3 regions of the Enterobacter cloacae complex sp. IR5418 genome follow, and region 1 is predicted to be linked to each of the others. Evidence: predicted binding sites of a transcription regulator. Region 1 holds the regulator's gene; each other region holds the start of a gene.
The links. The regulator LexA, encoded in region 1, represses DNA repair genes until DNA is damaged. The targets are predictions, from matches to a motif close to TNCTGTATGTACATACAGNA.
Positions count from the first base shown of each region.

Region 2: the regulator LexA is predicted to act here: its motif matches at 2,546-2,565, upstream of mutH (DNA mismatch repair endonuclease MutH).
Region 3: the regulator LexA is predicted to act here: its motif matches at 2,945-2,964, upstream of sulA (SOS-induced cell division inhibitor SulA).

Region 1 covers NZ_JBMKHS010000014.1:35,273-40,011, forward strand. Annotated here, with positions in the region: gene plsB (glycerol-3-phosphate 1-O-acyltransferase PlsB) at 1-607, opposite strand, end outside; gene ACOTX7_RS12780 (diacylglycerol kinase) at 762-1,130, shown strand; gene lexA (transcriptional repressor LexA) at 1,239-1,847, shown strand; gene dinF (MATE family efflux transporter DinF) at 1,910-3,247, shown strand; gene ACOTX7_RS12795 (CsbD family protein) at 3,367-3,576, shown strand; gene zur (zinc uptake transcriptional repressor Zur) at 3,624-4,136, opposite strand; gene ACOTX7_RS12805 (cupin domain-containing protein) at 4,254-4,739, shown strand, end outside.
Region 2 covers NZ_JBMKHS010000005.1:164,522-169,260, reverse strand. Annotated here, with positions in the region: gene lplT (lysophospholipid transporter LplT) at 1-10, shown strand, start outside; gene ACOTX7_RS06505 (NADP(H)-dependent aldo-keto reductase) at 104-1,144, opposite strand; gene ACOTX7_RS06500 (YgdI/YgdR family lipoprotein) at 1,277-1,495, opposite strand; gene mutH (DNA mismatch repair endonuclease MutH) at 1,624-2,316, opposite strand; gene rppH (RNA pyrophosphohydrolase) at 3,000-3,530, shown strand; gene ptsP (phosphoenolpyruvate--protein phosphotransferase) at 3,543-4,739, shown strand, end outside.
Region 3 covers NZ_JBMKHS010000012.1:52,468-57,206, reverse strand. Annotated here, with positions in the region: gene ACOTX7_RS11825 (AAA family ATPase) at 1-301, opposite strand, end outside; gene matP (macrodomain Ter protein MatP) at 488-940, shown strand; gene ompA (porin OmpA) at 1,006-2,058, opposite strand; gene sulA (SOS-induced cell division inhibitor SulA) at 2,415-2,924, opposite strand; gene ACOTX7_RS11805 (TfoX/Sxy family DNA transformation protein) at 3,142-3,768, shown strand; gene yccS (YccS family putative transporter) at 3,725-4,739, opposite strand, start outside.

The DNA.
Region 1 (4,739 bases):
GACGCTGACGTGCAAAGTGCATACGCGCAACGCGCGCCAGCTTTTGCGCAATAATTTTGTCGGTGCCGTGTTCATCCGCCATGCGGCGCAGTGAAACGGAAGGCGAGAAGCGGACAAAGCTGTCGCGTCCCAGCCAGGAGACGGCGAAGAACTTCTGAATGCCGTTGAGCATACGCAGCGGCGGGTTCTCTTCCCCTTTTTCGCGTCCCGGACGACGCCCAAACATTACCGACACCGGCACCATCTGCACGTCCAGTTCGGGGTTGCTGCGGTGCAGATCGAGGTAATCATGGAACAGCTTAATGGACTCTTCTTTCGGCGTGTAATAGGTGAACACGCGCGGTCCGCCATGGATGAACACGTAGCGCGGCAGCAGCGTACCGTCGACTTCCAGCGGTTCAAGCGGGTCAGGTAAATCATGCGCCAGACATTGAGCGCGAAGCGTAAGCAGGTCTGCCTTCGAGTTATAAGGCAAAACGTACATAATCGGGCGCGACGTATCGAGCCCTAATTCCAGCGCGGGTTCTGCTGGGATAGACTTACTTTTTACCAGTACGCTTAATGGTAAATTAAGTAATTTGTAGTAAATTCGTGGCCAGCCGGACATAAACGATGTAAAGCCTCTGGTTAATAATGCAATTGCGGCGCAAGGATAACAGAAAGCGCGCAAAATTTCTGTTGTTACCCGTCATACTTCAGGTTGCAGCGAAACGCGCTGCGCCTGTAGTAACTGACGCTATTTATCATAAAAGGTTCTTTTAATGGCCAATAATACCACTGGGTTAACCCGAATCATTAAAGCTGCCGGTTATTCATGGAAAGGTTTCCGCGCCGCATGGGTTAATGAAGCCGCTTTCCGCCAGGAGGCGGTTGCCGCAATCGTTGCGGTTGTCATCGCCTGCTTCCTTGATGTTGATGCTATCACCCGCGTACTGCTCATCGGATCTGTCCTTCTGGTGATGATAGTGGAAATTCTTAATAGCGCTATTGAGGCCGTTGTGGACCGGATTGGGTCGGAATTCCATGAACTGTCTGGCCGGGCGAAAGACATGGGTTCCGCTGCCGTACTGCTGTCGATTATCACTGCGGCGATCACCTGGGTCACGCTGCTTTGGTCGCATTTCCGATGAGCCTCGAGGAATAATTAAGTCCCTGGTTTTTTGTGCAGTTTTTGGTTCCAAAATCGCCTTTGACTGTATATACTCACAGCATAACTGTATATACACCCAGGGGGCGGTATGAAAGCGTTAACGACCAGGCAGCAAGAGGTGTTTGATCTCATTCGGGATCATATCGGCCAGACGGGTATGCCACCCACGCGTGCAGAAATTGCACAGCGTCTGGGCTTCCGTTCTCCTAATGCTGCCGAAGAGCACCTTAAGGCGCTGGCGCGTAAGGGCGTGATTGAGATTGTTTCCGGCGCATCACGCGGCATTCGTCTGCTGGTGGAAGAAGAGACCGGTATTCCGCTGGTGGGCCGCGTGGCCGCAGGTGAACCCCTGCTGGCACAGCAGCACATCGAAGGGCACTATCAGGTTGACCCAGGCATGTTCAAGCCGAGCGCCGATTTCCTGCTGCGTGTTAGCGGGATGTCCATGAAAGATATCGGTATTCTGGATGGCGATCTGCTGGCGGTACACAAAACGCAGGACGTGCGTAACGGCCAGGTCGTGGTAGCGCGCATTGACGATGAAGTGACGGTTAAGCGCCTGAAAAAACAAGGTAACACCGTTCAGCTTCTGCCAGAAAACAACGAATTCTCCCCGATTGTGGTGGATCTCCGCGAGCAGAGCTTCTCCATTGAAGGCCTGGCCGTCGGCGTTATCCGCAACGGTGAATGGCTGTAATCTCTTCCTGACAGGCTGTAGTTTCTCTACAGCCTGGCCTATTTTTGATTCCGGTACTTTCCATGGCATTGCTAACTTCTGCCGATAAGGCGTTGTGGCGTCTTGCGCTACCGATGATTTTTTCCAATATCACCGTTCCTCTGCTGGGGCTGGTGGATACGGCGGTAATCGGGCATCTGGATTCGCCGATTTATCTGGGCGGTGTCGCGATCGGCGCAACGGCGACCAGCTTCCTCTTTATGCTGCTACTCTTTCTGCGCATGAGTACGACAGGCCTGACGGCTCAGGCGTATGGTGCAAAAGATCCCCTCCGTCTGGCGCGTGCGCTGGTTCAGCCGCTTATCCTGGCGTTCGGTGCTGGCGCGTTAATCGTTCTGTTGCGAACGCCGCTGATTGATCTTGCGCTGCATATTGTGGGTGGCAGTGATGCCGTACTGGAGCAGGCCCGGCGGTTCCTCGAAATTCGCTGGCTCAGCGCGCCCGCGTCACTGGCAAACCTGGTCCTGCTGGGCTGGTTACTGGGCGTACAGTACGCCCGCGCGCCGGTGATCCTGCTGGTGGTGGGCAATCTGCTTAACATTGTGCTCGATCTCTGGCTGGTGATGGGACTGCACATGAACGTCCGGGGCGCAGCGCTGGCCACGGCAATTGCCGAGTACGGTACGCTGCTGATCGGTTTGTGGATGGTCTGGCGCGTGCTGGCGATGCGCGGTATCTCGCTTGCGCTGCTGAAAACGGCCTGGCGCGGTAACATTCGTAAGCTGCTGGCGCTTAATCGCGACATCATGCTCCGTTCGCTCCTGCTGCAACTCTGCTTTGGCGCATTAACCGTGTTTGGTGCGCGTCTTGGGCCAGAGATCGTCGCGGTCAACGCAGTGCTCATGACGTTATTGACCTTTACCGCTTACGCGCTGGATGGTTTTGCTTACGCCGTGGAGGCACATTCAGGGCAGGCCTATGGCGCGCGTGAAGGCGGCCAGTTGCGTGAAGTCTGGCGTGCTGCCTGCCGTCAGGCGGGTCTGGTGGCCCTGGTATTTGCCTTCGTTTACGCCTGTTTTGGCGAGCATATTGTCGCACTGCTGACCTCAATACCCGCGCTACGTGAGCTGGCCGATCGCTACCTTCTCTGGCAGGTGGTTCTACCCGTGGTGGGCGTATGGTGCTATTTGCTGGACGGGATGTTTATTGGCGCCACGCGGGGGGCGGAGATGCGCAACAGCATGGCCGTCGCTGCGGCGGGGTTCGGCCTGACGCTGCTGACCCTGCCATATCTCGGTAATCACGGTCTGTGGCTGGCGCTGGCGGTCTTTCTTTCACTGCGTGGCCTTTCGCTGGCCGTTATCTGGCATCGTCACTGGCGAAACAATACCTGGTTTCCAGCTTCGCACGATATATCGTAACGGTTAAAGATTCCGAATATAAAAACAACTGCCGAATCCTTAACTACAATAATAATCACGTCCAGCAGAAAAGAACGAAGCGGACGATACTCATAGACGCTTAACACGAGGACACGATTATGAATAAAGACGAAATCGGCGGCAACTGGAAGCAATTCAAAGGTAAAGCGAAAGAACAGTGGGGTAAGCTGACAGATGACGATATGACCGTCATTGAAGGTAAGCGCGATCAGCTGGTAGGTAAAATCCAGGAGCGCTACGGTTACGAAAAAGATCAGGCGGAAAATGAAGTCAAAGACTGGGAAACCCGTAACGACTACCGCTGGTAACCGGCACTATCCCCAAGGGCGGCTATAAGCCGCCTTTTTCTTTGGCTTTAACGTGGCTTTTTCTTCACCAGAATAGAGTGATCGTGCTGACAGGCGTCCTGATGGCGACATGACTCCACCTCCACGCAGGCAGAACATAAGCCGTGGGCTTCGATCACGTTATGGCGCAGCGCAAAGCCCATTCTGGCTGCCAGCGTATGCATAATATCTTCTACCCCTTCCGCACACTCCTCCTTCACCACGCCACAGCGATCGCAGATAAACATGGCGGACGTGTGAGTCGGCTGGTCAAAAAGATGGCACAGCACATAGCTGTTGGTTGATTCCACTTTATGCACAAACCCTTGCTCCAGCAGAAAATCCAGCGCCCGATAGACGGTCGGTGGCTTTGCCTGCGGCTCGCTTTCACGCAGCAGGTCGAGCAGATCGTAGGCGCTGATGGCACCCTGTTGCAGGCTCATCAGACGCAGTACCTCAAGGCGCTGCGGGGTCAGGCGCACATTGCGTTGCGCGCACAGCTTTTCAGCTTGCGCTAACAGCTCTTTTGTGGACTTGTCCATCGGGCACCTCGGATATGGTAAGGGGTGAAAACCCTCACTTTATCATGTTCTGCTAAAAACACCGAGATCCGCCAGGCTGTGCTATACCTGACGCATCGCAAATCGGGAGATCGCATAATGAAAAGACCTGACTGTATTCGGCACTGGCGGGACGTGGAAGGCGCCGATGACGCAACGTATCCTGACAGCAACGAACGTTTTTCTGTTGGCGCGCCGCTGGCCCGAAAGCTGGGACTGGGCCGCATTGGTATTCACCATGAACGGCTGCCGCCCGGACGCCGCACGTCTTATCCGCATGCGGAAAGCGACGAAGAGGAGTTTGTTTACGTTCTGGAGGGTTACCCTGAAGCCTGGATTAATGGCTATCTGTGGAAGCTCGAACCCGGAGACAGCGTGGGGTTCCCTGCCGGGACGGGCGTGTGCCATACCTTTATCAACAATACCGATGAAGAGGTGCGCTTACTGGTGGTGGGTGAGGCCAATAAAAAACATAACCGCATCTACTATCCGCTCAATCCGGAGTATGCCGCGACGCGCGAAGACCGCTGGGTGGACCATCCGCCGCAGTTTTTTGGGCCGCACGATGGAAAACCTGGGCGAAAA
Region 2 (4,739 bases), on a different contig from region 1:
TCGGCGGTGAATTGTGCGGCCTGATGCACTCACCCCGGCCCTCTCCCACGGGGAGAGGGTGAAAACCCTAAAAACGGCAACGTGCGTTGCCGTTTTGCTTTTATTACGGTGCCGGGTAGGTATAAACCTGATGCACCGCTTCAATCTCCGCTAACACCTCTTCACTCAGGTTCAGATGGAAACTCTCAATATTCGTTTTCAACTGATCCATCGTCGTTGCGCCGAGCAGGGTACTCGCCACAAATGGCTGACGACGTACAAAGGCCAGCGCCATCTGCGCCGGATCCAGCCCGTGACGCTTCGCGATATCCACATAGGCCGCAACGGCTTTTTGCGTCTGCTCACCGCTATAGCGGGTGAAGCGGCTGAAAAGCGTGTTACGCGCGCCAGCCGGTTTCGCGCCGTTCAGGTATTTGCCCGTCAGGGTACCGAAGCCCAGACATGAGTAGGCGAGCAGTTCCACCTCTTCGTACTGCGTTACTTCCGCCAGACCCACTTCATAACTGCGGTTTAGCAGGCTGTACGGGTTCTGAATGGTCACGATGCGCGGCAGGTCGTGTTTATCGGCCAGATGCAGATAGCGCATCACGCCAAACGCCGTCTCGTTGGACACGCCAATGTAGCGGATCTTACCCGCGCGCTGGCACTCCGTAAGCGCTTCCAGCGTTTCCAGCAGGCTAACGGCCGGGGCACTCTCGTTCCAGGTGTAGCCAAGTTTACCGAAGCAGTTCGTCTGACGCTGCGGCCAGTGCACCTGATAAAGATCGAGATAGTCGGTTTGCAGGCGCTTGAGGCTGGCATCCAGCGCGGCACGGATATTCTTGCGATCGAGGATCTGGTTAGGGCGGAGCCCGGCATCGTTATTACGGGAGGGGCCGCTAACCTTAGAGGCGATGACCAGCTTTTCGCGATTGCCGCGTTTCGCCAGCCAGTTGCCGACATACGTTTCGGTAAGCCCCTGTGTTTCCGGGCGTGGAGGAACAGGGTACATCTCTGCCACGTCAATCAGGTTAATGCCCTGGCTGACGGCGTAATCGAGTTGTGCATGGGCATCGGCTTCGCTGTTTTGTTCACCAAATGTCATGGTGCCCAACCCCAGTTGGCTGATCTCCAGAGCGCTGTGGGGGATACGGTGATAATGCATAGCCGCTTTCCTTTTTTAGACATACAGACCGCGTCAGGAACCTCCCGACAAAGGAATATAAACATGGCAGAGGGAAGACAAAAGGGGAAGGAAAAAATCAAAAAGGCCAGCAAGCTACTGACCTTTATCTGTTTAACGCTCGATGATCTGGGAGACTTCGTCGCGATTAATCTGCATTTGATTGCCTTCGCGATCGCGGTAGCTCACCAGACCGGTATCGTCGTCGACTTCGGGTTTGCCATCGGTCAGGATCATACGACCATCTTTCGTTGACATGACATAATCGCTGCTACAACCCGATACCGCAAACGCTAAACCGACTGCTGAGATAATTACTGCCCATTTTTTCATCGTTCTCATCCTCACCTGGCTCGTATCAAATCATAGTGTAGTAATAACCTGATATTACGACAGGTGAAAGGGGGGAAATCTTAAAAAGGAGGAGATTCTGTTAGCCGGAGCGCAAAATTAGTAAAAAACTATGTTTTCAACAGGAAGTGGCGTGCCAGCAGCGCCCCGGTGAAATTCTTTTTGAGATAGAAACCGCGCGGCAACGTCAGGATCGGTTCCCCCTGGGCACCTACCGCTTCAGTGAGCGCTTTACTGTTGGCGGCTTTGGGACGAAGTTGCAGTACTTCGCCATGCCGGGCGGTGATCCGCTCAACCTGTCCCAGCACAATCATATCCATCAACTCTTCCCAGTCCTGGGAAAGCTGTCTCTCCTCTTCTTCATTCGGGCTCCAGAGCAGCGGCGCCCCAACGCGACGCGCGGCCAGCGGGATCTGCCTGTCGCCCTCAACGAGTACCCACAACACCCGCTTCAGCTTATGCCTGACGTGACTTGTTTCCCATGTCACTCCGCTGTTTCCCGTTAGCGGCGCAACGCAGACAAAGGTCGTTTCCAGCGGCCGCCCCTGGCTATCGATGGGGATCGTCTTTAGCTCAACGCCCAGCGCCGCAAAATCTTGCTCGGGTTTACTGCCCGCGCTTGCGCCCAGCCAGCGCTCCAGCAACACGCCAATCCAGCCCTTATCACGCTTCAGATCGTTGGGTATCGTCAATCCCGCCATTACGGCCAGCTCACCCAGTGAATAGCCTGCCAGACGTTGTGCCTGCTGGAGCAATTGCACTTCACTGACGGGAGGGGAGAGCAGGGGGGCGAGAGAATGCATGCTAACAACCTTCTGGTTAAAAAATGAGCTGATATTTTATCCCTTGTGGATAGAGTTTAACTTTTTCTGAGTACATATTCCATGTGGATGATTTATATCATCTTTTTCAGGATTTATTCCGTCATGGCGCCGCTAAAAAACAGGTTGTGCAATTCTGGTCACTGACAATAAACAGGATCTTACACCATGTTATCCACAGAAAAATGGGATAACTGGGAATAACCGCCACTACTGTTTCAATTTACAGCCTTGACGTGCGATGAAAATCGAATTTTCACACAAATTGTGCCTAACTTATTGGCACAATCTGTGGATAAAACCGACGCTGTTCGATCTTTCATCAGCAGGAGGATCTTTGATGTGACGATCGTCACGTTAATCGCCTTTAGTACCCTGGATTTCAGTTTAACCGATTGAATATAGAGGAATTATTTTAAGCTGGATAAACTGGCGACTCGTCGGGCTACAAGGTTGTTCATCGGTAATTCCGTACTTCTTCACAACTCTATCCACAGAAAAAGTGAATAAAAATGGTCTCGATTGCCTGCATCTGTTCATAACTCCTGGCAAAATTGTGAGTTATTCAAATGTTATTAGGTTGCAGGCCTGTAAGAGAGTGGTTTACCGCCTCCCTGTAGTGTGAAACAATCATTCATATATCAGATTTAGTTTGGGGTAGTCCGGTGATTGATGACGATGGCTACCGCCCAAACGTAGGAATAGTAATTTGTAATCGTCAGGGCCAGGTGATGTGGGCCCGGCGATATGGTCAGCACTCCTGGCAGTTCCCGCAAGGCGGGATCAATCCTGGAGAGTCCCCAGAACAAGCGATGTACCGGGAGCTGTTTGAAGAGGTTGGTTTAAGCCGAAAAGATGTTCGCATCCTGGCTTCGACCCGCAACTGGTTGCGTTACAAGTTACCGAAACGTTTGGTGCGTTGGGACACAAAGCCGGTTTGTATCGGCCAGAAACAAAAGTGGTTTCTTTTGCAGTTGGTAGGCAACGATTCAGATATCAATATGCAAACCAGCAGTACGCCAGAGTTTGATGGCTGGCGCTGGGTAAGTTACTGGTATCCGGTTCGTCAGGTCGTGTCATTTAAGCGCGATGTATACCGTAGGGTGATGAAAGAGTTCGCAAGTGTCGTTATGCAGCTTCAGGAGACCCCTCCGAAGCCACAGAGCGCACCTGCCTGGCGACGTAAAAGAGGTTAAGCTACGCAAATCATGCTCACCCGCTTGCGAGAAATAGTTGAAAAGGTTGCCAGTGCGCCTCGCCTCAACGAGGCGCTGAATATTCTGGTGACGGACATCTGTCTTGCGATGGAAACCGAGGTCTGTTCGGTCTATCTGGCCGACCATGACCGACGTTGCTACTACCTGATGGCAACCCGCGGTTTAAAAAAACCACGGGGACGCACCGTCACGCTCGCGTTTGATGAAGGTATTGTTGGCCTGGTCGGGCGACTGGCGGAGCCCATCAACCTTGCCGATGCGCAAAAACACCCCAGCTTCAAATATATCCCTTCCGTTAAAGAGGAGCGTTTCCGCGCTTTCCTTGGCGTGCCAATTATTCAGCGCCGTCAACTGCTCGGCGTGCTTGTTGTCCAGCAGCGAGAGTTGCGCCAGTACGACGAAAGTGAGGAGTCTTTCCTCGTCACGCTGGCAACGCAGATGGCTGCGATCCTCTCTCAGTCCCAGCTGGCAGCCCTTTTTGGTCAGTATCGTCATACGCGTATCCGCGCGCTTCCGGCTTCGCCGGGCGTCGCTATCGCCGAAGGCTGGATGGATGCCACGCTGCCGCTGATGGAGCAGGTCTACGAAGCCTCTACGCTCGATGAAGCGCTTGAGCGCGAGCGGCTTACCGCTGCGCTGGAAGAGGCGGCGAATGAGTTTCGTCGCTACAGCAAACGCTTTGCCGCTGGCGCGCAAAAAGAGACGGCGGCTATTTTCGATCTCTACTCACACCTGCTTTCCGATGCGCGTTTGCGCCGGGAGCTGTTTGCCGAGGTCGATAAAGGTTCGGTGGCAGAGTGGGCGGTTAAAAAGGTCATAGAAAAATTTGCCGAGCAGTTTGCGGTGCTGACTGACGGTTATCTGAAAGAGCGCGCCGGTGATTTACGCGCGCTTGGGCAACGTCTGCTGTTCCACCTCGATGATACTATTCAGGGGGCGAATGCGTGGCCGAACCGGTTTGTGCTGGTCGCCGACGAACTCTCGGCAACAACGCTGGCGGAGTTACCGCAGGACAGGCTGGCGGGCGTGGTGGTGCGCGATGGCGCTGCGAACTCCCATGCCGCCATTATGGTGCGCGCGCTCGGTATTCCGACCGTGATGGGGGCGGATATTCAGCCTTCCGTACTGCATCGCCGCACGCTGGTGGTGGATGGATATCGCGGTGAGTTGCTGGTGGATCCTGAGCCG
Region 3 (4,739 bases), on a different contig from region 1:
ACGTCACGTCACGTCCGGCAATATGATACTGACCACCAAAAACGGCATTCGTTTTTGGCTGCAACTGGCGCATGGCATCACCGAGAAGCGTCAGATACTCGGCTTCTTCCGGGGCTTTGAGCAGCATGAAAGGAGATGTAGCCCATGGGGATGACATCTGCTCCAGCGCGTAATGCAAACGCGGTTGTGTATCGCTAAGTATGAATTCGTGTTCTTTTGTGAGGTCTGGCTGTGCAAACAGCTCCTGATAGCTCTCGGTATCCGGAACCAGGTCACGCCATGCAAGTTTCGTAATGGTCAAAGTTGATGTTTTTTAGTCAGAAGTAAAACCGTGGAGTATACCGTAAGCGGCGCACTCTGCCCAATCAGGATTCGGGTTTTCGTCATGCGGATCGCCTGCGGTGTTTCACAGGATATGATTTCTTTTCAGCAGATTGCCAAAAAACTGATATTCTGAACAGAGTTACACGGTAACACTGAGATCGCAATGAAATATCAACAACTGGAAAACCTCGAAAGCGGCTGGAAATGGAAGTACCTGGTCAAAAAGCACCGTGAAGGGGAGCTGATCACCTGCTACATCGAAGCCAGCGCGGCACAAGAAGCTGTGGATATGTTGCTGACCCTCGAAAACGAACCGGTACAGGTCAACGGCTGGATTGAGAAACACATTAATCCGGCCTTGTTGAACCGGATGAAGCAAACTATCCGTGCTCGTCGTAAACGGCATTTCAATGCCGAGCATCAGCACACCCGTAAGAAATCCATCGACCTGGAGTTTATGGTCTGGCAACGTCTGGCCGGGCTTGCGCAACGGCGCGGGAAAACCCTGTCGGAAACGGTGGTGCAGCTGATTGAAGACGCCGAGCACAAAGAGAAGTATGCCAGCCAGATGTCGACGCTGAAGAACGATCTTCAGGCACTGTTAGGTAAAAAATAACGTTTTTGCCTTTCTTCAGATAATAAAAAACCCCGCATGGCGGGGTTTTTTTATAAGACGATAACTTATGCCGCAGGCTGAGTTACAACGTCTTTGATACCTTTAACTTCGATCTCTACGCGACGATCTGGTGCCAGGCAGTCGATCAGTGCAGCGCGTGGTTTCACGTTGTCACAGGTAGAACCGGTCACTGGGTTAGATTCGCCCATACCACGTGGGGAGATCTTGTTAGCTGGGATACCTTTAGATACCAGGTAATCAACTACAGACTGAGCACGTTTCTCGGACAGACCCTGGTTGTAAGCGTCAGAACCGATACGGTCGGTGAAGCCCAGAACCACTACAGAACCGTCTTTAGGATCCAGGTTGCTCAGCTGGGTGTACAGCTGATCCAGTGCCTGCTGACCTTCTGGTTTCAGGGTAGCTTTGTTGAAGTTGAACAGAACGTCAGACTTCAGAGTGAAGTGCTTGGTCTGTACTTCTGGAGCTGGAGCCGGTGCTGGAGCTACGACTGGCGCATCTTCCTGCTGACCGAAACGATAAGAAACACCAACGCTCAGCATGCCGTTGTCTGGACGAACGCCAACGGTAGCACCGTCACCGATGTTGTTAACCCACTGGTATTCCAGACGGGTAGCGATGTCACGGGTCATTGCCCACTCAACGCCGCCAGCGAATACTGGAGAAACACCCGTGTCGTGGTCGTCACCAGCGATGCTGTTGCTGGAGTCTGCACGCCATACCATGCCGCCCAGACGGGTGTACACGTCCAGATCGTCAGTTACTGGGTAACCCAGTTTAGCGGTCAGCTGTACGCCTTGAGCTTTGAAAGCGCCATTTACGTTGTCGCCTTTGTAAGGCATACGACCTAACCAGTCGTAACCCATTTCAAAGCCAACATACGGGTTAACCTGATAGCCACCGAACGCACCTGCACCCAGCTGGCTCTCGTGAGTAGGGCCATCGTTGTTCAGGCTGCTGTTGTACCAACCGGTGTCATGGAACTGAGACCAGCCCAGTTTACCACCTGCATACCAGGTATTATCTTTCGGAGCGGCCTGCGCTACGGTAGCGAAGCCAGCCAGTGCCACTGCAATCGCGATAGCTGTCTTTTTCATTTTTTGCGCCTCGTTATCATCCAAAATTTGCCATGAATATCTCCATCGGAGGAATCACGGTTAAATCCTTCACCGGGGGGCGTGGTCAAATATAAACCTACCGATATCTTCGGCTTAGGCCGAGCACCCCTGGCGATGTAAAGTCTACAACGTAGCTGAAAACTTACAAGTGTGAAGTCCGTCAGGCATATGAAAAAAAAAGTTCCGTATACCTAATATTTAACAATTTTTGAATGAATTTTGTGCAGTAAAATTAACGAGAACCGCGTCAGACAAGCCTTGCCGCAGTTTTGGCGCGTTGAACTTTTTTTGAATACTGCGGTCGAAAAAAATTCCAGGAAAACTCTTAAAATGACTCAATGGTACACATTTGAGTGAATTTTTAGCCCGGGATGTTGTCCTCTGCGATAGGAATCTCCACGAACCGGTCGCATGATGAAGCCCATCGCGTTACCTTCTTCAGCGGCTTCAGTCAGACGCAAATGTTCCTCTTGCGACAGATCCTCAGGCAACCACCCAATCACGACGCTATAGTTCCCGGTACGTAATGCCCGAACCATCGACTCGACCGTATCGCAAGGGGAGAGTTGATTAATCTGCATCACCTTCGCCAGCGGCAGGCCAGCCGACTGAACCCATTCACGGCTCAACTTTTGCTGTGGCGTCAGCCAGAGCTGCCAGCGAGACTGTTGCCCGAGCTGCTGCAAAAGCGGCAGGAGTAAGAGTTGTGTTAACAGCGGCTGGTCTTCACGGTAAACCACTTCACTGATAAGCCCTGTCGATACACGCCCGATAGAATTCTGCGCAGCATTGCCCGCGGCAGAAGAAAAAGGTGTTAAGTGATTTGCATAGCCTGAAGTGTACATATTCATTCCAGCCCTGTAGTTACTGTATGGATATACAGTAACCCCTGTGTGCATAAAGATCAACCTCATTTTCGGAAAGCGACTCGCAAATTTCATCCATTCCTGGTGAACCTGAAAAAATCATCTTGCCCAACGGCAATAAGTTGCCTATTTTCCTGCTAACGGATCCGTTAGTAAGAAATATCGTGTTTACTGTATGATTTTTAATGGAATTATCATGAAAAAGATATCCTATGAGCGGATTTATCAATCGCAGGAATACCTCTCTCCGCTGGGTGAAATTCATCATCGCGCCCTGTTTGGCGGCTACACCCTCGCCGTGGATGAAGCGGTGTTCGCGATGGTGTCTGACGGCGAGCTGTACCTTCGCGCTTGTGAGCAAAGTGCAAAATACTGTGTAAAAAATGCCTCCTCTTTTCTGACCCTGATGAAACGAGGACGTCCTGTGCTGCTTAATTACTACCGTGTGGATGAAGGCCTGTGGCAAAACAGGGAAAAACTGCTTCAGCTCTCCTCGTTTGCGCTCGATGCTGCCAGGAAAGAACGCTACCAGCGCCATCAGCGTAACCGGCTTAAAGATCTGCCGAACCTGACCTTTCAGATCGAGGTCCTGCTTATGGAGGCGGGCATCACCAACGAAGAGATGCTACGACAGTTGGGTGCGAAGACGAGCTGGCTGAAAATGCGCTCTAAAAATAAAGCGCTGAGTATCCGGGTATTGTTCGCGCTGGAAGGGGCCATCGAAGGGCTACATGAAGCGGCACTCCCGGCGGATATTCGCCGGGAGCTTACGGAGTGGTTTAATGCGCTGCCTGAGTCACAGGGCCATCATTCCGCCAGGTAGCAATCTGCTGTCGCAGTCGACAAATTTCCGGCAGCAAAGCGATAAGCAGGCCAATTTGCTGTAGGACCAGCGGCGCTTTGTTGTCGGTACCAGGATCAAGGTGTGCGATACGCTGCACCAGCTCATCCAGTGCCTGGTGAACCCGTGGCTCATCCGCAGGTTGATGATGAAGCGCATCATCAACGTAGCAAACGGCGTCGTCCAGTAGCGCCAGGATCCCCGGATTCGTCAGTTTCTCACGGTGGGCACCAAGGGTAGAGATATAGCTCGTGAACGTATGGTTCAGACACAGCAGGCGGAAGGCCGTTTCCCGGATTTCTGCCGTGGCGCGCGGCTCTGTTGACATATTCGAGACAACTGAAGCCAGCTCCGCGTCAGTGTTATGCGCATCGCGACGGGCAATCCGATAGGCCAGACGGTTATCACGACCCTGATGATATTGCTCAAGAATGGCATCCAGATAGCGGCAGTTGGCGTTCATTGCTCTGTCGGACACGCGGGGTAAATTTCGAAAACGCCAGTCCGGCCAGATAAAGCTCACCGCCGCCCAGGCGATGGCGCAGCCGATAAGCGTGTCGATTACGCGGGGGAGGGCCACTTCAAAGCCTTCACCCAGCAGATTGAAGCAGAGCAGAACCAGTAATGTGATGAACATTGTGGCGTGGGCGTACTGCACATTGCGGAAGGCGAAGAACAAGACGCCGGTAATCACAATCAGGATCAGTTGCCCTTCGACCGATGGCACAAAGTAGAGCACCGGCAGCCCGATAGCGACCCCGACTAATGTCCCGACAATACGCAGCGCGAGGCGATGACGGGTCGCGTTATAGTTCGGCTGGCAGACGAACAGGCTGGTCAGCAGGATCCAGTAGCCGTGGTGCAGTCCCGTGATCTGGATAAAGGCATAGCCCACGCACAGGACCAGCGACATCCTCACTGCGTGGCGAAAGAGTGCGGATTCCGGGGTAAAA